Regions from separate parts of the Arthrobacter sp. CAL618 genome, predicted to be linked through region 1. Evidence: riboswitches for the same ligand, from Rfam matches in the RefSeq annotation. Region 1 holds a riboswitch; each other region holds the start of a gene.

Region 1 (4,881 bases):
GCCCGCCGTCGACCTCCGTGCCGTAGAACTGTTTCGCCCGGTCGAGACTATTGGCAATATCGAGGGCTGAATCTCGGTTGAGTTCGTTGTCGTCATACCAAGCCATGAGCGCAGCGTCCCCGGCCACAAGGTGCGGTTCTTCGTGCTCGTTGGCACGGCCCGGCCCGGCAAGGTAAACCATGAGTCCGCTCATGCGATCACCCTGGGTAATGTTCGGTATCACAGCGCCACCATCATCACAGTTCTACCGTCCGGCCATGGCAGCTAGGAGGCGGTCTACCCGGTGAATGACGCTCCTGGCATGGGTGATGGACTCTGCTGCGTCTGCTGGGATCTCGCTGGTGGTGTTGACGTGCCGCGCGACCTGGTTGATGTTGTTCGCAACCGTCCCGACAAGGCGAGCGAGGTTGGAAAGCTCCATGAACTGGTTACGGCGCTCGGTCGGGGTTTCTCCTCCCTCGCTCAACGCTGACTCCACCAATAGCCGTGCAACAGTCACGCGGTGCTTCTCCGCGATCTGCACAAGCTGCGCTTCTTCCTCCGGGGTGACCTTGATGACGTGGCGGTGCATCCTGCCACCCTCGACATTGGCGCGACGGCGGCGCGACTTCCAACCAGCAACCCCGTTGCTCTCACTCATCCGTCCTACCGCCCTTCAATGCCAGCGCAGCGAACCCGGTAAATCCGGGGACCGCACTCCCAGTGTGCTGCACGAGACACCACGTGTCGAGGCGCAAAGCAACTTAGGGCACCTAAGTTCCCAGCTTGCTCCGTCTGAGTCGCCCAATGCTTTTAACCCGCTGTCTGAGCCGGGTTGGGTATAGATGCTCTTAGGAGCGCTTCGCGTCTGCATTTGATTGACCGGCTGCGCCGTTCCGTTTCGGCGTGTGAATGTACTGTCTGCCCTTCTCTTGGCAAGTCTCCGCTGGCGGCTTTCGCGGCATATCCTCACTCGCTGCGCTCCCTCCGGTATTCCACGGTCCCCCAGCTCCAACTTGCCATTCACTTCGCAGCCAAGTGATGACGGCGTTGCCGAAAGGAACGGTGGCAAGGATGACAAACAGGAGGACACAACAATGGCTCTCATCTCACCCAAAAGCGTGGAACATAAGTACGGTGTCAGCACCGTGGACTTGGCGCGATGGCGGCAGACCGGACAAGGCCCGGAATATTACCGGATTTCATCTCGTGTAGTCCGGTACGGGACGGACGATCTCGACAAGTGGTTCCGCAACCCAGCGAACGAACATCTACATGACTTCCCTGTGGGGGCGTCACCCGATCTGTGTTTCGTATAGCGCCGGAGCGAGCGCATCAAAGTTAGGGTGAAGGTATGGCACACATCAGCATTGAAAAGACACAGGAACAAGCTCGCAGGCTCTTGGATACGCGCGTTGAATCCGTGACAGCGCTGGTTAAAGCTCGGCAACGGGTCGCGGATCTAAAAGACCAACTGGCCGAAGCGGAAAAGGACGACAAGCGCGCCTATGTCCGTGCTACCAAAGACGGGTGGAGTGTCGAAGAACTGAAGAAGCTCGGTCTGGAAAACGGTACAGCGACCCGTCGCCGTACCAACCGTCGACCGTCGTCCGCGACCACTCCCTCAATCGCGGATAACTAACGGTGTAGCTCGCCGGGCCCGAAGATGGGAGCGGACCTCATGCTAAGGGGCTCGTTGAGGCGGTGGACATGAAAGTGGCAGCCACCCTCCGTCCAGGGTGCCTGCCACTTTTGTTCAGTCTACGGAGGTTTTCCGTAGGGTCAGAGTGTTAGCCGTTGACTCGGACGAAGTATGAACCGCCGAGGTCGGACAACGGGTGTTCGATAGTCTGGTTTGAACCGTTCATGCCACTGCTGATGACGTTACCGTTCCCAACATAGATGCCGATGTGGCCGGGGCGTACGACGAGGTCACCGGGCGCGGGGGTTGCGACCCGGGTTCCGTACTGGTCGAACTGCAACGGCCCGAGGTCGCCAACGTTTAGGCCGATGGAGCGCAATGCCTGCTCCACGAGGATGGTGCAGTCCTGGATGGCTCCGAGCTGACCGTAGGCAGAAGCGACGAGCGCTGCACCTACGCCGCTGGCGGGAACCGAAGAGCTCTCAGGTGCGATCGGGGTGATGGGACCGGAAGCCAAAGCCATTACGGCTGGTTCTGCTGCTGGCGCTGGGGCCGGTGCGAATACTTGGCTTACAGATGGTGCGGGGACAGTGGCGGGATTGGCTGCGGCACTTGCGCCGCCGGAGAGCTGGATCTGCTGTCCGGGGTAGATGACTGATGCGTATGACAAGCCGTTCTGCGCCAACAGATCATCAAGGCTGATGCCATGGCGTGCAGCGATCGCGCCCATAGTGTCGCCGGAGACAACGGTGTAGACGCTAGTACCGGCTGCGGGAGCAGCGGGTGTTGAAGCGGCGGGTGCCTGGGCGACGCTTGCGGCTTCCTGCGTGTAGGTTCCGGCTTGGGCGGTGGCTCCGAAGGAGAAGACGAGGCTGCCGGTAGCTGCTGCGATGATGGCTGGTTTACCCAGTGCGACGGCATTTGCCTTGGCGGAGTAAGACAGGCCTTCAAGGGCGACGGAGTGGGTGGTGGCGGCGCGGTGGCGTGCCGGAATGGACGTACGTGACATGGTGATTTGCCTCTCCCATGCCTGCGGGGTGAGCTGTCGGGTTCGGATGGGAGTCACCCGGTCGTCCGCAACCTATGTGCCGCACCTGCAATCGCGAACGATGCTGCAGGTGCTGCACTGGATAGTCGGATCGACTTAACCCCGAGGGTCACCGCGTGCGGTGGCCCGGTGGAAACGTGGTTCCCCCGTCCCTGCCATCTGGATTATACGAACGGGTCCCGATGCAGCGGCAGGGCTCGGCATTCTGCGCGGGAATGTGGCTTCGGCGGGGTGCCGGAACCACTCGACGAGAATACCCCACCGTGGTATCAAAGTCACGTTAAGGTAACGTTCCCTCACGGTTGGGCCCAGGGCGCCGCCATATTCCTCATCTACGGACAGTGAATGGAACTAAATCGATACCCGGACGTTCCAGGCCAGCCGGGACATCGACGATAATTAAGATGGCTGCGCGGATTGCGTAGTCGGGGACACGCTGACCATGCCATCCGGATACAACTGGAGAGCGCCGGTTGGTGATGAAAGGACAGAACTGTGAGCGCCGGAACAGGAACTCGAAACAACATCAGAGACACTTCCAAGACAGCTTCTGGCCCTGATCTCCCCCAGATGGATTCTTCACTAACCCATCAACCGGCGACCTCCCCCACTATGCACGGTTATTCCACGGATAAGGACGCCTACCTTAGGCGCCTAAAGCGCATCGAAGGACAGGTACGTGGAATCGCACGGATGGTCGACGAGGATAAATACTGCATCGACATCCTCACCCAGGTCGCGGCGGTAAACAGTGCCATGCACGCCGTCAGCGTGGGACTGCTAGAAAACCACCTGCAACATTGCGTTGTCGACGCAGCGAAAGCAGCTACAACAAACGGCTCCCCTGAAGCCATTGATGCGAAGGTGAAGGAAGCAACCGAGGCGATTAGCAGACTCCTTCGCTAACCCTCCTTCATCACCCTAGTTCCGTAAGATGCTGCACAGTGATGTAGCTGAACTCTCACCTCACGAGGATCTTGCCCGTAATCCGTGATGCCGCGCTTAGAACGACGCCAGTGGGTTCCATCTTGGTCATCCTCTTCGATGGGGAAAATTCGGGCATCATCCCTGACCGAAATTTTGATGGGTGATATTGGTGGGTGATAGCTGACGCGGCGGCTAAATAGTTGTTTCTCCCGCAGGGTCGGCTTTGTTTAGGGTCCGTAGCGTTCTGCACGTTGGCGCAGCTGGTGAAGATAGTCATTGTAGGCGTCGAGTTCCGGTGTTCCGTCGGTTTGTTCTTGTTTGTCTTTTGCCTTTGAAGTGACCGCGTCGTCTCGTTGCCACCGCACCAGGATGAACATGAGCATCAACACCGAGGGGAGCTCTCCGTAGGACCAGGCTAGACCACCGGCCAGCACCTGATCGGCTAATGGGTCGACGTCCCATACAGCGGGTGGAGTTGCGAAAAAGTCCACCATCGGAACCGTAGCCATCATGACAATAACCCCGAAGAAAGCGTGCAGCGGCATTTCAGCGAACACATCGACGAGGCGCCCGAAATGGGACTGCTTCACGGGTAGCGGGTCGGTCGACATCAGGGGAACGGTGAAGATGATTCCCGAGACTAAAAACAATAGTTCCAGCCCTACGTGCCCGTACCAGAACGGCAGTAGCGCGTCGGCGATATCGCTGAAATAGATTCCATAAAAACTCATCAGAAACACCGGAATCATGAACCCCGGGTGCAGGACAAATCTCGATACTCGTGCCTTCAAACCTGCATGCGCTGCCCGGAGAACTACGCGGCCTAGGCCGCTGTGTGGAGTGGCGCGCAGCAACAACGTTCCAGGACGGCCAAGGATGAGTAGCGGTGGGACGGCCATCATGAGAGTCAGTTGTTGGAACATGAATACTGAGAACATTCGCAGGCCGTAGCCCTCGACCCCGGCCCCCATCACGATCATGATGATTCCGCATCCGATAAGGAAGGTTAGTGTCCGCCATATGGCCCAGTGGCGATGGGTCAACCAGAGTTTGATTGCCCCGCTGAGGTAGAGCAGCGCCAGTAACGCGGCGATGGCAGGGATCAGGGGTATTGGCTGCAGGGTCGGGGCCAGGAATGCTTCCAGCGAAGGTGGTGCGGTAGGCACCCAGACCGGGCCGTCAACGCCTGGGTCGGTCAAGCCGGTTCAGTCGTAGAGACAGCAGTGTTCCGTGCAGAATCCGAGCCGGCGCATAGGTCAGCATTGGGTGCCAGCACCACGTCGAG
Region 2 (4,881 bases), on a different contig from region 1:
TCGTCGCGGACCGATCGCCTTGACAGTCCGGGCGGCTGCCAGACGCACAAAAAGACCCGGAGGAAATTCCTCCGGGTCTTTTGTCGTAATGCGGGGTGTTCCTAGCCGCCGACGCGGATGAAGACTGGGCCCGAACCAAGGTCGGCTGGAGCGACGACGGTCTGGTTGCCGTTGAACCCGCCGTGGACTGCCTGACCGCCACCGATGTACACAGCAATGTGGGCCACTCCGGCTCCGCCATCTGTGTAGTAGATGAGGTCACCTGGGATGGCTTCGCCGGCGCTGACCGTGCGTCCGAGGGACAAGTACCCGGCTGGCCAGCCGTGGAAGTTGATCCCTGCTGCTGCCAGGGCGTTGCTCACCAGACGGGTGCAGTCCTGGGTGACTCCCAGCTGAGCCTGTGCTGCGGCCGCGATTGTTGCTGCCTTCCCTGAGGATGCGGCTGGGGCTTTCTGCGCGACGGGGGCCTCGGCTGCCGGAGCGGCCTGTGCTGGAGTGGTCCGGACGGGCGCTTCCGGCTCGACGTTCACTGCAGGTGTTACGGTAACCGGCTCTACGGTTTCGGGCTCAGCGGCCGGGGCCACGGCCGGAGCCTCTTCGATCTCCACAACGGTCTCAGCCTGAACAGTGACTGCTGGGGCTTCGACGACTGCTGGGGCTGCTACGGCTTTGACCGGGGTGCGGTTGAACGCAATGTCGGCGTCTGCGGGTGCTTCGACGGCGGCTGGTGCGGCCTGGATCTCCAGCGCGGAGGTCAGGGTGGTCCGTTCGGCTGATTCGAGGGAGAGCTCAGCAGCGTTGGCCGATACCCCACCGGTCAGGACCAGGCCTGATGCTGCGGCGATTACGGCTGCCTGACGGCCCATGCCGCCAGCGTTCTCGGTTACTGCTTTGGCCAGAGCCGAGAAGTTGGTGTTGTGGCGCTTATCGGCACGGTGGCGTGCAATAGCTGTGCGAGTTGTCATTTTTGCGTTCTCCAGGGTTCGGTGTGGTCTTAGCTAACGCGGACGAAGCTAGCGCCGGGGAGGTCGGAAAGGGAATGGAGGTCGGTGTTCATGCCGTTCAGGCCACCGCTGATGACTTGGCCGTTTCCGACGTAGATGGCTACGTGGCCGGCGGTGATTACCAGGTCGCCCGCCGCTGGAGAGCCAACAACTGATCCGAAGGCGAAGAAATCGCCAGGCGCAATGTCGCCAACGGACTTGCCGACGGAGCGAAGTGCCTTCTCAACCATGGCGGTGCAGTCCTGCCCGACACCGATCTGGGAGTAGGCGGATCCGACCAGACCAGCGGCGATGTTACCGGAAGGCGCAGCCTTGGGGGCTGGCTTTTCGGCTGCGGGCGTCTGGGCTGGCGCAGCTGGTGCGACTACTGCTTCTGCTGCGGGCGCCTCAACTGGCGCTGCCTCGACTGGCGCTGCTTCCTGCACGGCGGGCTCTGCCACCATTTCGGCTACCGGCTCAGCGGCGGGTGTTATTGGCTCGATGACGTCGGCCTGCACCTCGACGACTGGAGCAGCTACGGCGGCGGGCGTTGCCGACACGGCTGCACGCTCGAAGGTGATCTCGGCGGTGGCGGGAGCGCTTACGGCGTCAGCCGTAGCAGCAATCGAGTTCAGGGGGGTGGAGAGCTGAACGACACGCTCGGACTCACCGAACCCGTGGGCTGGCAGTCCGGCGGTCAGGACGAGCCCTGACGCTGCGACGATGACTGCTGCCTGGCGGCCGACGGAACCAGCGTTCGAGGAGACGGCGCTTGAGATGGCTGTCAGGGGGCTGGTGTGCGTACGGGCGGCCCTGTGGCGGCCCAGAGAAGAGCTAGTTGACACGTTCGATTGCCTCTCCCAATTGCCTGCGAGGTGAGCTGTCGGATTCGGATGGGAGTCACCCGGCCCTCTGATTCCCAGTGGAATCAGACGACTTAACCCCAAGGATTTCTTGCGAAATCCACTAATTGGTTCCCCCGCCTCTGCCATGCGAATTGTGCGAACGGAACCTCAGGCAGTGGCAGAGCTAGGCGATCTGCTCGAGGGTGCCAAACCTATTAGAATTTGGCACGAGATCGACGGTACATGAGATTGACCGCAATGTCACATTCCGGTCACGAAACGGTGTGTCCTTGGTTACAGCCAGCCCATGGGGTCCACGGCCTGACCGTCAACCATCACTTCAAAATGCAGGTGGCAGCCGGTGGATGCACCGGTACTACCGCTCTGGGCGACGACCTCACCGCGGTCCACTGACTGCCCCTCCTGGACACTGCTGGACGAGAGATGGTTGTACGTGGATTCGAGCCCGTTGCCGTGATCGATGACCACGCGGTTTCCACCGCCATAGGGGTGCCAGCTGGCAAAGGTGACAGTGCCGGACGCTGCCGCGAACACTTCAGTGCCGCACGAGCTGCTGAAGTCCTGGCCTGAGTGGAGTTCCCCACCCAGGCCGGTAATCGGACTGACCCGGTAACCGAACGGGGACGTGACAATCAGCTTGTCCATGGGAGCTGACAGGGAGCCGCGGGCCGCGGCAGGCACAGCCGCTGAGTCTGCAGCGGTCATGATCTCGCTGAGCTTGGCGTCTGCGTCGAAGGTGCTCTGCAATGCGGTGCGGCTGAAGTCGACCAGCGCCGCGTCGGGAACGCTGATTTCCCGGGGCGCGACAGTCGCCTGCACGGTGGGCGCAACGGCTGCGGCGGCCGCGTTGTCGTTCTGTGGGGCCGTCCCCGCGGTGGTGGGTAGCGTAACGGTCAGCACCAGCCCGGACGCGGCGGCGGCGATGGCGAATTTTTGGCTCATCCCGGTGAGCGAAAAGTCGCCCCTGACCCGTGTTGCTCGTCGTCGTCGTTCGAGTCGTTGCGCGTCCCGAGGACGCACGGCAGGTACTGGGGCGCCGGCACGGCGGCGTCCCGAAGCATGGTGCTTCGACAAAGGGTCCCTTTCGTATATGCCTGCGAAGTTAGCTGTCGGATTCGAGTTCGGGAAGAAACTCGGCCCTGACCGGTCCGCCGAAGCAGCACCGCGTCCGGACTTCACCCCAAGGCGGCTTATCAGCCGCCGTCTGATGGGTCCTCCGCCCCTGTCACGGGTCTCAGCATCCAAATCCGCTGACAGGGTCAGGCGTGCGGTTTAGATAACGCTGATGTATCAACGTCAGCTTTCCATCATCCACGACCATAAGCAAAAGAGATACGTTCGTTATCTTTTCCTGTGGATAACTTGCGGCAATATTGTGCCGTGGAGGGTTAGAGAGCCGGCCCGGCGACCGACACGAACACGTGTGCGGCGACCTCCGGCGGGAGCTCCAGCGCGCCCTCGATACCCTCGACCCTGACCGACACATAGTCGCCGGCCGCCTGCACCCCGATGACCGTTCCGGGCCGCAACCCACCCTCATCGAGTTGGGAGAGCAGTTCCGGGTCCACCTGAATGGGCTCGGCCAGCCGGACAAGGGTAATCACTGACCCCTGAGGATTGGCGCCGATCACCGACAGGAGGCTGCGGACACCGTCGGTGAAGCCCTGGGTTGGCGGGCCGCCCAGGGCCTCAAGCCCCGGAATAGGGTTGCCGTATGGAGACTCGGTGGGCTTTCCCAGCAGCTCGTACAACCGCTGTTCAACCCGCTCGCTCATCACGTGCTCCCAGCGGCAGGCCTCTTCGTGGACATAAGCCCAATCCAGGCCAATCACGTCGGAGAGGAGACGTTCGGCGAGGCGGTGCTTGCGCATCACCCCGATGGCGCGACGGCGGCCAAGGTCAGTGAATTCGAGGTGGCGATCGCCCGAGACGATCACCAGCCCGTCGCGCTCCATCCGGCCGATGGTCTGGGAGACGGTAGGACCGGAATGGCGGAGCCGTTCAGCGATCCGGGCGCGGAGGGCAACAATGTTTTCCTCCTCCAGTTCCAGGATGGTCCGCAGATACATCTCAGTGGTATCGATGAGGTCCGTCATGCGGTTCAGCTCCTAGGCACTGGTGCGGGATGGAACAGCGGGCAGCTTTCGCGGTGGGAGCGCGGCACATATCGCCAGCGCCGAACACAAGTTCTACGCTCACCAAGGTTAACCCATTTACCAGAGGCCGCGGCAATCAGCGGCAACCGGGTGCCCGGTCGGGGCATGTTCACAAATGCCGCCAGGGCCGGGTAGTGCGGCAGAATGTATCCCGTCTTGTGTCGCACGCTTACCCCCTTGGAGAGACCATGAGCATTTCCCCGGACCAATTGATCCCCGCTGGCCTCCTTCCCGCCGACGGGCGTTTCGGAGCCGGCCCGTCGAAGGTGCGCGACGAGCAGATGGAGGCCCTCGCGCAGGCCGGACGGACCCTGCTTGGCACGTCCCACCGTCAGGCGCCGGTGCGCAACCTTGTCGGTTCGGTCCGGGAAGGCCTGAGCCAGCTGTTCAACGCGCCGGCCGGCTACGAGGTGGTGCTGGGCGTTGGTGGGTCAACAGCGTTCTGGGATGTTGCATCCTTCGGGCTGGTGCAGGACAAGGCCCAGCACCTGTCGTTCGGGGAATTCGGGGCGAAGTTCGCTTCCGCCACCAACAAGGCGCCCTTCCTCCAGGCGTCCTCGGTGATCACCTCGGCCCCGGGGACGCGCCCCACCCCTGCAGCGGAAACAGGCGTGGACGTCTACGCCTGGCCGCAGAACGAGACCTCCACCGGTGTGGCAGCACCGGTGCACCGGGTCGACGGCGCCGCACCGGATGCCTTGGTCCTCATCGACGCGACGTCGGCCGCCGGCGGCCTGGACGTGGATGTCAGTGGGTCCGACGTCTACTACTTCGCGCCCCAGAAAAACTTCGCGTCCGACGGCGGCCTGTGGCTTGGCCTGTTCTCGCCGGCCGCGCTGGAGCGCGCAGCCCGGATCGCGGCGACCGACCGTTGGA
Region 3 (4,881 bases), on a different contig from region 1:
TTGACCAGCACAGGATCGATGTTGCCGTTGAAGGGCTCCGCGCCATTCCAGAAATTGTCGAATGTCTTGCACCCGCAGGAGAAACGGACCTTCTCTGCCGGGTTGTCGCTCGCGACCCGGACGACCTCTACCGAGTGTCAGAAGAGATTCGCCTCTGCCCCGGAATCCTGCGAACCAGAACCAGCATGTTTCTTCGCCAGCCCATCCCCTACCGGATGAGTCCGCTGCTTGCGACGCTGGGTGGCTAACCAACGGATCGGTACAGCGGTTCCGCTGCGCTTCATGCCTGGTGACTGTCTACGTTCCCTATTGCTGCCCTTGCTGCTGCAGGAGGTCGGCGTGGTGAAGCGCGGCAACGTTTGGGTGGGCCCGCAACCGATAGCGCAGAGCATTATCCCCATAGGTTTCAAGGATTGGGCTGTTGGTCGGGTCCACCGACAGCCCCTGGGCCTTGGCGTGAAACTGCGGGCTCATGCGCAGTGCGGGCATGGTGGCATCCAGCGCCGGATTGTAGAAGAAGGGCAGGGAAATCCTGTCGGTTCCGGTACCAGGTGAGATGACACGGTGCAGTGTCGCTTTGAGGTAGCCGTTTGTCGCCAATTCGAGCATTTCACCGATGTTGACCACGAACGTTCCAGGGACCTGAGGTACGTCGATCCACTCTCCTTGGTATTCGACCTGGAGTCCGCCCTTTCCCGGTTCCACCAGGAGCAGTGTGAGCACTCCGCCGTCGCGGTGCGACCCGACGCCTTGTTTCGGCTCGTTGCCGGACTCCCCCGGGTAACGCACGATTTTCAGCATCGGGAAGGCGCTTGAACCAAAGGCTTCATCGAAACTGTCCTCCGGTGCACCGAGAGACACAGCAAGCGCCCGTAAAAGGTCGAGGGAGATGGCACTCAGTCGCTGTGTCCACTCAGAGACGATCTTCCGCATCTCGGGCAATTCAGCCGGCCACAAATTGGGGCCTTCCAACCGCCAGTAGTCAGCGACCCCTGCCGCCGGTTCCACAGCGTTACGCTCGACGCCAATGTCGATCTGCTCTCGCCAGTCCACCGCCCGATCAGTCAATTCGGCGCCCATCCTGGTGTAGCCACGAAACTGGGGGCTATGAACGTTCTCCAGCTCCAGTTTTTGCTCCTCCGACAAGTCGAAGAAGCGTCTGGAGGTAGCGAGCATGGCGTCAGTGAGCTCCTGCGGGATGCCATGGCCTGCCAGGTACAGGAATCCGACCTCGTGCATCGCATTGCGCAGATCGTCCCGGAAGTCCGATGCCTCCTCGGGCCCTGCGTTCAGCTGAGAGTAATCCAGGACGGGCAGTGATTCGAGTGACAAGTTCTTATAGTCCTTTACAACGCGTTTCGGAAACCGAAGTCCGTATCCGCTTCAATGTTACGACTCAAGCCGAAGAGACGAACGATCCCGTTGCGAAGTATGTCGATCTGACTTTGTGGCCGTGCGCAGTCCTCGTTTCAGCCCAGGCCGCAGCTTGGGAGCTGCAGTGAAATCAGGAGGCGGTCTTCACGACGAGCACGTCACAGGGTGCGTTATGTACGACACTCCACGCAACGCTTCCCAGAACCCGTCGAAGCCCCTTCATTCCCACGTTACCTACCACCAGCAATTGGGCACCGACACGCTCGGCTTCCTCGATGAGGACATCCTGCGGCTTGCCCCGCCCCGCAGCGGGGCGCACCTTCACGGAAGGGTGTTGTTCGCGCAGTTTCACTGCAACCTGCTCGGCCAACTTGAGAGCCTGCTCAGCATCATCCAGTATCCAAGTGTCGTTGCCGATATGGACAACTTCCGTGTTACCCGTAATATGCGCGCTGACCACCACAAGTTCTGCATCGAGGCCTTCGGCAAGAGTCGCGGCGCGCGAGGCTGCCTTGTATGCGGTCTCGCTTCCATCCACACCAACAATCACACTTCCGGTCATGACGTTTCCTCCTCGAACTTCGAACCGCAATTGCGGTATGTGGTGCCTACTTGGTTCGCTTACCTTACTCGGTCAAAGAATCCCATGCCTCTTCGCCGACGCCCGGAACAAAACATCCGGCGCGGTGACTATTGCAAGCCCCTTTCAGCGCCGCAGTGGATCACAGCGAATTCCGTCGAGGTCACCCGAATCGGAATCCCGACAGGAGAGTCGATCCTTACTGGTGTACTGGCTCGTGGAGGCCTAGATTACGGGCATGACTAGTTCTCCCGTACCAGGCACGCATAGTGACGAACCCCATGACAACACCATCCATGGCAGGCTCAATTGGCTTCGAGCGGGTGTGCTTGGAGCCAATGATGGAATCGTCTCGGTCGCTGCCCTCGTCGTCGGAGTTGCGGGAGCGACAACGGCAACCCCCGTGATTCTTGCCGCTGGCATTGCCGGTCTTGTCGGCGGTGCGATATCCATGGCCCTCGGAGAGTATGTGTCCGTGAGTAGTCAGAAAGACAGCCAGCAGGCCCTCATCGCCAAGGAACGCCTTGAGCTTGAAACCGAGCCTGAAGCGGAACTTGCGGAGCTGGCCGGAATCTACGAATCGAAGGGGCTTAGCCGGGACACAGCCCATCAGGTGGCAGTGGAACTCACCAAACACGATGCCCTGGGGGCCCATCTCGAAGCTGAACTCGGATTGCGCGAGGACGCCGTGGCGAGCCCGCTAGCCGCTGCGGCCGCATCTGCGCTGGCCTTCACCCTTGGCGCGATCCTCCCCCTGCTGACGATTCTTCTGTTTCCAGAGGAAACTCGTGTCCTCGCGACCTTCGTCGCAGTCCTGATTGCCCTCGCCGTAACCGGCTACGGAAGCGCACGGATTGGCGGCAACCCGGCGACGCGCCCAACCGTAAGGATCGTTCTTGGCGGCGCGCTGGCATTGGCAGCCACCTTCCTGATCGGGTCACTCCTGGGCACCACGGGAGTGGTCTGACGCTCCACTGATGCCTGGGAATCGCTCTCTCTTCATTGAGGTTGCCAACCAGGGAGGCGCCGTTAGTGTAAATGTTTGTACATTTAGTTTTTCCGAGTAGGTTTAATACAGTGCCCCACTGAAGGTGGGGCTTATCGAGGCCTTTTACCGAACCCAGCCAAAGGCCTTGGTCCTTTAAATAGGAAGGCTGGGGCGGGGAAACCATAGGTGGGTTCTTTAGGAACCCTTGGGGTGAAGCCGGGCGGGCGTTTGTGCTCGTGCGGCCGGGTGTCTCCCATCCGAATCCGACAGCTCACCTCGTAGGTATAGGGAGAGATTATCCATGTCATCAAATACTGTGCGCGCCCGACATCGCGCCGATACGAAAAGCCGTTCGATTCTTCTCCTCAGCAGGCAAGCCGTCCTGCCTCAGGGGGGACCCAAGATCGCCGCGCTTGTGGTTGCTTCCGGAATGCTTGCGGCGGGAGCAAGCCCCGCCCACGCTTCGGCGATCGCCCACCCGGCGCAGGATCACACCGTTTCACCGTTCTCATCGGCTGCTTCAACAGTCGAAGTGGAGGCGAGCCCCACCAATCAAGGCACTGCGTACACCGTGAAGTCAGGTGATTCGCTGGGCGCTATCAGCGTTCAGACAGGTGTGGCGTTGCACAAGCTGCTGAGCCTAAACCAGCTCACCGTCACGTCAATCATCTACCCGGGAAACACCATCGTGCTGTCCGAGGAGTCGAATGCCGTGACTGCTGCACCGGTTGCCTCTGGCTCCGCAGCCTCGTCATCAGCGGTTTCCGACTTTAGCGTGAGTACACAAAGTGCATCGATCAGTCCCCTGAGTAACCGGGTGAGCAGCGAGTCAGGAAATATCTGGGATTCCTCGGACGCTCCCCAGAGCGGTACTGCCAACAGCCGTATTCTTGCCTTCGCCAACACGCAGTTGGGCGCTATTCAGGACTGCACCGTCCTGGGCGAAGGGGCATTGCGAGCCGCCGGGGTGATGGGGGTGGGAGACGAGTCCCCTGAGTCCTTGATGGCCTTCGCTACTCCGGTATCAGATCCCCAGCCCGGCGACTTCGTCTACTACGCCGACGGCGGGATGGGCTTTTCACACAACGCCGTCTACCTCGGCGACGGACGAGCCATCCACAGCGGCTGGAACGGTAACCAGACCGTTGAGGAATCCGTCAATGTGGGTTCCGGTCCTGTCTATTACCGGGTCAACATCTAGTTATCCAACGCCGCTGGCGGGTCTCAGACCTCGCTGACAGCGGTGTTTCTCGGACGCGCCCGGACACCAGATCCGACAAACAGGGATCTGGTGTCCGGGTGAATCCCCCTTTTCCCTCCCCTTGTGCCTTCCCATGGGGCGCACGACGCCAGGAGTAATGAATGCCACAAGAATCTGATCAACGAACCGCGGGTGTTCGATCGGCCACCCTCATCGCTGCCCTGCTTGTCGCCGCGCTCATCCTGATTATTGGCTTGATCGCTTCCCAGCGAGCCTCCTCACCCGCTTCTGATGGATCAGGAACAGACGTCGCAGAGGAATCCGGCGGCCGGGAGGAAGAAAAGTTTGATTTATCCCGGCGCATCGCCGACGACCCGTTAGCAATGGGTGAGGTCGACGCCCCCGTTGTTCTGGTCGAATACGCCGATTACAGATGCCCGTTCTGCGGGGTTTTCTCTCGCGAGACATTGCCGGCGTTGGTCGAGCAGTATGTTGCTAGCGGAGAACTAAGGATTGAGTGGCGAGATTTACCTGTTTTCGGAACTGAGTCTCTTGATGCTGCAGTTGCCGGCCGGGCAGCAGGGGAACAGGATAGGTTCTGGGAGTTCAATAAAGCCGTCTTCGCTGCGGCCCCCGACCGCGGACACATCAGCCTCCCGCGCGAGGAGCTGATCCGCATCGCAGAAGAAGTTGGGGTAGCCGACATCACGGCCTTCACAGCGGATCTGGACTCGGAGG
Region 4 (4,881 bases), on a different contig from region 1:
CTGGCACCGACCACCAGGTGGGAGGCACTTCGCGGCTGAATAGCGGGGTGTCGATGAGATCGGTAGGAATGGCCACGATCAGGAAGGTCATGACCATTCCGACTGTCACCGCGATCCACCGGCGTGAGGGCCATTGACGCAGCGCAGCCAACAGAGTGGATCGTTGGGTGGTGGGGTTCGCTAGGGGGGTAGTCATGAGGTCTCCTTTGACACTTGATCCGGTGACGCTGTGAACGATGCGCCGGATGAACTATGGCGGCGTCGGTGTAGGTAGATGGCACCGGTTATGGCCAGGAGTATGAGAATTATCAGCAGGACAGCAACGTCGGGGATGGATTTCGCGAAGCTGCGTGCTGCGTTTTCGACGGCGAACTGGTCAGTCACGGAGAGGATACCGCCCAGGCTTGCTGTTCCATCGGTGGCGAGGAGGAAGAGCCCGATGCCGATTGAGAGGGTGCCCGAGACCACCATCACCCAGGAATTGGACCACCGTCCGATCGTGATCGGACGGGGTCGGAGCCAGCGGCGTCCTGAAACTCCAAGGCGATCCCACAGTGCCGCGAGGAAGAACAGAGGAACGGCCATCCCTAGGGCATAGATGGCTAGCAGTATTCCGCCGTAGACGGCGTTGCTTCCCGCTGCGGCGACAGTGAGGATTGATCCGAGGATGGGGCCGGTACAGGCTCCTGCGACTCCGTACGCCAGTCCAAGAACGAAGATTGAACTGCCGGAACCACGGGTCGCGGATCTGGGGCGTACGAACGCTGGTAGACGAACACCGAGGATCTGCAGGAGCCCTAGAGAGATCATGAGGGCGGCAGCGAACCCGATGAGGAGGTGGCGGTCAGTGGTGGCGAGGGAGCCTAAGGTGCCGGCAAAAACCCCCAAGGGGACCAACGTGCACAGTAGTCCCGCGTAGAAGAGCATAGTCCGGCCCACCAGTTGTCGCTTTGTGCTGAAGGCATACGCGAAGAATGCTGGCAGCAACAAAGCCGAGCATGGGCTGAGGAGGGTAAGTAGACCGCCGAGGAACGCCCCACTGTATCCGATTACCATTACCGTGAACTTGTCTCTGCAAGCACAGCATCAATGGTTTGTTCAAACACTTCTAGAGGTTGGGCACCGGAGATGGGGATGTCATTCACCAGAAATAGTGGGGTACCGGTAGCTCCGAGGGCCGCGGCTTCTTCAGCGTCGGCCTGAACGGCCTGCTCGAGAGCCTCGGAGTCCAGATCCGCTGTGAACGCCGCGAGATCTGCAACCCCCACTTCTTCTGCAATGCGGATCAGTTCCTCGCGTGGCAGGCTGATATGGCCTCGTTCGGGCGCCGCCGCGAAAACCGCTTCGTTGAACTCCCAGAATTTGTCCTGCTCTCCGGCCGCACGGCCGGCCACAGCAGCATCGTGTGACTCAGCCCCGAAAACTGGGAGATCCCGCCACTCGATGCGGAGTTCTCCGCTAGCAACGTACTCATCGACCAGCGCTGGCAGTGTCTCGCGCGAGAAGACCCCACAGAACGGGCACCTGTAGTCGGCGTACTCGACCAGGACAACGGGGGCATCGATCGCGCCGAGGGCTAGAGGGTCATCGGCGATACGCCGCGATAGATCAAATACTTCGTCCTCTTGGCCAGAGGGTTCTTCTGTTACAACCACCCCTGATCCTTCCGCGGCGGGGGAGGAGGCGCGCTGGGAAGCGATCAGCCCAATAACGAGGATGAGCGCGCCAACGAGCAGGGCTGCGATGAGGGTGGCAGTACGAACACCCGAGATTCGTTGGTTAGATTCTTGTGGCATCTACTACTCCTGGCGTGATGCGCTGAGGGGAAGGCGCAAGGGTGGAACGTAAGAGACGACGAAGTACCACCTGGTGCGGCCTACGTGTACGAGGTTTGCGCCGTCCTTGTTTGCTCATAGACGGCCTTCTTGCGTAGATTTCCCCGGACACCAGATCTTGACCTTCGGATCTGGTGTCCGGGGAGCCCCGAGATTGCTGGATCTGAGCCCAGTCAGCCGATCTGGATGCTTAGCCGTTGACCCGGTAGTAGACGGGGCCGGAACCTACGTCGACTGATTCCTCTACCGTCTGGTTACCATTCCATCCGCTGTGGATGGCGCGGCCGTTACCGAGGTAGATGGCGTTGTGTGAAAAGCCCATCCCGCCGTCGGCGTAATAGACGAAGTCCCCGGGCTGGGGATCCGATACCGGAGTAGCGAAAGCCATCAAGGATTCAGGGGATTCATCTCCCACCCCCGTCACACCGGCGGCTCGCAAAGCACCTTCCCCCAAGACGGTGCAGTCCTGAATGGCACCCAACTGTGAACGAGCGAAGGCAAGAATCCGACCGTTGGCCGTGCCAGCTTCAGAAGCCGCAGCGGAATCCCAGATGTTGCCTGACTCGCTGCTCACCCGGTTACTCAGCGGGCTCACGGATGAGCTCTGAGTACTGAAGTTAAACTCAGAACTCGCGGGGGATGACGAGGCTACGGGGCGGGTCTCCAACGCTTCAGCATTCATTACACTGGATCCCCCGGACAGTAGAACGGTGTCGCCTGGGTAGATGATTGACGTGACGGTGAGCTGGTTCAGCGTCAAGAGGTCCTGTAGCCCGACCCCTGTTTGAGCGCTGATAGCGCCCAGGGTGTCGCCCGACCTAACGGTGTACGCCGTGCTTTGATCAACGTCGCCAGCGCCTGCGACGGGCACATCCGATGATGAAGCGGTTGCTGAGAGTGCTGAATCGGCGGCATCTTGTGATGGGTGAGCGATCGCGCTGGCATGGACGGGGCTTGCTAACGCCACCATCATCCCGGAAACAAGCGCAAGTGCTGCGACTTTCGACCCGCCCTGCGGTAAGGCGGTTCGCCCGCTATCGATGAGGATTGAGTGGATTTTCGTATCGGCGCGATGCCTAGCAGGCGCAGTATTTGATGACATGGATGAACTCTCCCTATACCTACGAGGTGAGCTGTCGGATTCGGATGGGAGACACCCGGCCGCACGAGGAAAACACCTGTGCGACTTCACCCCGAGGATTCTTTATAGAACCCACATTTGGTTTCCCCGCCCCTGCCTCTAGTTATCAGAAAGCCGAGGGTCTCCGGCAGGGTTCGGTAGAAGACCTCGACGAGCCCCACGATGAGTGCGGCCCACGGAATCAAACGTACCCGAAAAAGTTTAAATGTTCGAACATTTGAAACTGGGAGTTACCTGACCGAGATACGACGAACCTCTGACGTATTCATGAGTTCATGAGAGATTTGGGTAGTTCCGTCGAATGAATCAGCGGCAACTGCCCTACCCGGCTAGCGCGCCGATGCCCGGTGGTGAGAAGGGTCCGTTGTCCGTTGTTCAACATCGTCGTGTGGCTTTGTGCCTTCGGTGAGTAGGAAGGTCGCGGTGGCCGCACCAGCGGTTGCCGTGAAGAACATCAGCCCGGACAACCCCAAGGGATGCAGCGATCCCCAGAAGAATATTGTGATGAGATAAAGGATGGAGGCCGAGACGCCGGCCACCAGACCCCATTGCCTTCTTCCAGCATCCGTGGTGAGTCGCCAATGCGTTGAGGCGAGCGAAACACTGATCATGACTACGACATTGATCGTCATCCCGATCCATACCGGATGGATACCGAAGAGGAACTGCGACGGCGACCAACCACCGAAGTGATACCAACCCAGCCCTGTGCCGAATCCGGCGAGCATTGCCGCGTAGCTAGCGCGGCGGGTAGCCAATGGCCAGAACAATACGGCCAGCACCGGCGCAAGGGTGGCACCATTACGCAATGTCCAAGCGAGGACGTTCCACCAGGCGGCCTGTTCAGTGCGCAAGAAAGCGAACACAATCATCAGGACGGTCAACAGGACAAGCGACCACCGGGTGTACCGCACCAGGTCATCCTCGCTGGCGTTGGGACGCAGCGCCCGACCAACGTCACGTCCGAGGCTGGTTGCACCCGAAAACTGGCATGGGCCCGCCCAGCTCAGGGCGCAGGCCCACACTCCCAGGAAGAAGACACCAGCCAGCGGCGCGGGAACCACCTCAGCGATATAGAGCGATACCGCCACCAATCCCAGGTCCTGTGACGGAACGACAATCGCAGCAGCGGTACCCAGCAAAGCCCCAATGACGATGAACGGGATGCCGAGACCCGCAGCGTAGAGCATGCCCTTGCGGCCGTCTTCGGGTGTGCGGCAGGACATGGTCATCTGGAAGGCGGCCTGCGCCAGAAGAACATTGACAATGAAAGTACCGAACCAGGCGGCAATCAATGTCACTCCCGCCGAGGACATATCCAGCATCTCCGGCTGATCCACGGCAAGCTGGCGGATGCCATCGATGCCCGGATTGATAAAGAATGCGAGGATTCCAACGGCGAGCATGCCGATGAAAACCACACAGTTGGCGGTCTGGGTGAAGGCAACAGCTCGCATTCCGCCTGCGGAGAGGAACACAAGGAGCAACAACGCCGTCACGATGATGGCGGCGTGGATTGAAAGACCGGTGAGAGCGTGCAGCGCGGAGGCAAAAGCGATGGCCGTCGCCACTGACCACATGGGGAAGGTCAACGCCGTGATTGACCCTGCAATCGCCTGGGCTTTCCGACCGAACCGCTCCCCGATCATTCCAGTCACCGTTACCACCAAGCGTTTGCGCAACGGCTTGACGAGAATCAGGGCGATAAGGAGAACCTGCACCGTTTCCGCCACTCCATACCAGATAGCTGATATCCCTGTTCGGTAGCTCAGCTCCATGATGGCGATATAGGAGGATCCTGAAAACAGGCCCGTAATACAAAACGCCACGGTCCACGGGCTGAAGGTCCGGCTACCGACGAAGAAGCCCTCCCCATGATCTGCCCGGTTACGAGCGGCCCGGCTC

What was found. Region 1 has a riboswitch for cyclic di-AMP ahead of K728_RS0110815 (C40 family peptidase). Riboswitches for the same ligand answer to the same signal wherever they lie in the genome.
Region 2: it holds a riboswitch for cyclic di-AMP, as region 1 does, so the genes downstream of both, K728_RS0116495 (M23 family metallopeptidase) here and K728_RS0110815 (C40 family peptidase) in region 1, are expected to answer to the same signal.
Region 3: it holds a riboswitch for cyclic di-AMP, as region 1 does, so the genes downstream of both, K728_RS19995 (C40 family peptidase) here and K728_RS0110815 (C40 family peptidase) in region 1, are expected to answer to the same signal.
Region 4: it holds a riboswitch for cyclic di-AMP, as region 1 does, so the genes downstream of both, K728_RS18915 (C40 family peptidase) here and K728_RS0110815 (C40 family peptidase) in region 1, are expected to answer to the same signal.

The regions. Positions count from the first base shown of each region.
Region 1 is NZ_ASZW01000171.1:56,081-60,961, reverse strand. It holds partial or broken gene K728_RS0110830 (relaxase/mobilization nuclease domain-containing protein) at 1-193, opposite strand, end outside; gene mobC (plasmid mobilization relaxosome protein MobC) at 245-640, opposite strand; gene K728_RS0110820 (hypothetical protein) at 1,334-1,621, shown strand; gene K728_RS0110815 (C40 family peptidase) at 1,770-2,630, opposite strand; cyclic di-AMP (ydaO/yuaA leader) riboswitch at 2,634-2,850, opposite strand; gene K728_RS0110810 (metal-sensitive transcriptional regulator) at 3,240-3,575, shown strand; gene K728_RS0110805 (cytochrome c oxidase assembly protein) at 3,824-4,762, opposite strand; gene K728_RS20640 (ArsR/SmtB family transcription factor) at 4,792-4,881, opposite strand, start outside.
Region 2 is NZ_ASZW01000270.1:941-5,821, reverse strand. It holds gene K728_RS0116505 (NlpC/P60 family protein) at 102-965, opposite strand; gene K728_RS0116500 (NlpC/P60 family protein) at 995-1,828, opposite strand; cyclic di-AMP (ydaO/yuaA leader) riboswitch at 1,834-1,997, opposite strand; gene K728_RS0116495 (M23 family metallopeptidase) at 2,123-2,923, opposite strand; cyclic di-AMP (ydaO/yuaA leader) riboswitch at 2,926-3,099, opposite strand; gene K728_RS0116490 (metal-dependent transcriptional regulator) at 3,238-3,945, opposite strand; gene serC (phosphoserine transaminase) at 4,194-4,881, shown strand, end outside.
Region 3 is NZ_ASZW01000019.1:14,814-19,694, reverse strand. It holds gene K728_RS0100870 (Lrp/AsnC family transcriptional regulator) at 1-248, shown strand, start outside; gene K728_RS0100865 (isopenicillin N synthase family dioxygenase) at 307-1,332, opposite strand; gene K728_RS0100860 (universal stress protein) at 1,505-1,936, opposite strand; gene K728_RS0100855 (VIT1/CCC1 transporter family protein) at 2,193-2,921, shown strand; cyclic di-AMP (ydaO/yuaA leader) riboswitch at 3,064-3,241, shown strand; gene K728_RS19995 (C40 family peptidase) at 3,244-4,143, shown strand; gene K728_RS0100845 (DsbA family protein) at 4,305-4,881, shown strand, end outside.
Region 4 is NZ_ASZW01000138.1:4,585-9,465, reverse strand. It holds gene K728_RS18920 (hypothetical protein) at 1-196, opposite strand, end outside; gene K728_RS0108450 (cytochrome c biogenesis CcdA family protein) at 193-1,056, opposite strand; gene K728_RS0108445 (DsbA family protein) at 1,056-1,796, opposite strand; gene K728_RS18915 (C40 family peptidase) at 2,026-2,937, opposite strand; cyclic di-AMP (ydaO/yuaA leader) riboswitch at 2,940-3,116, opposite strand; gene K728_RS0108435 (sodium:solute symporter family protein) at 3,306-4,881, opposite strand, start outside.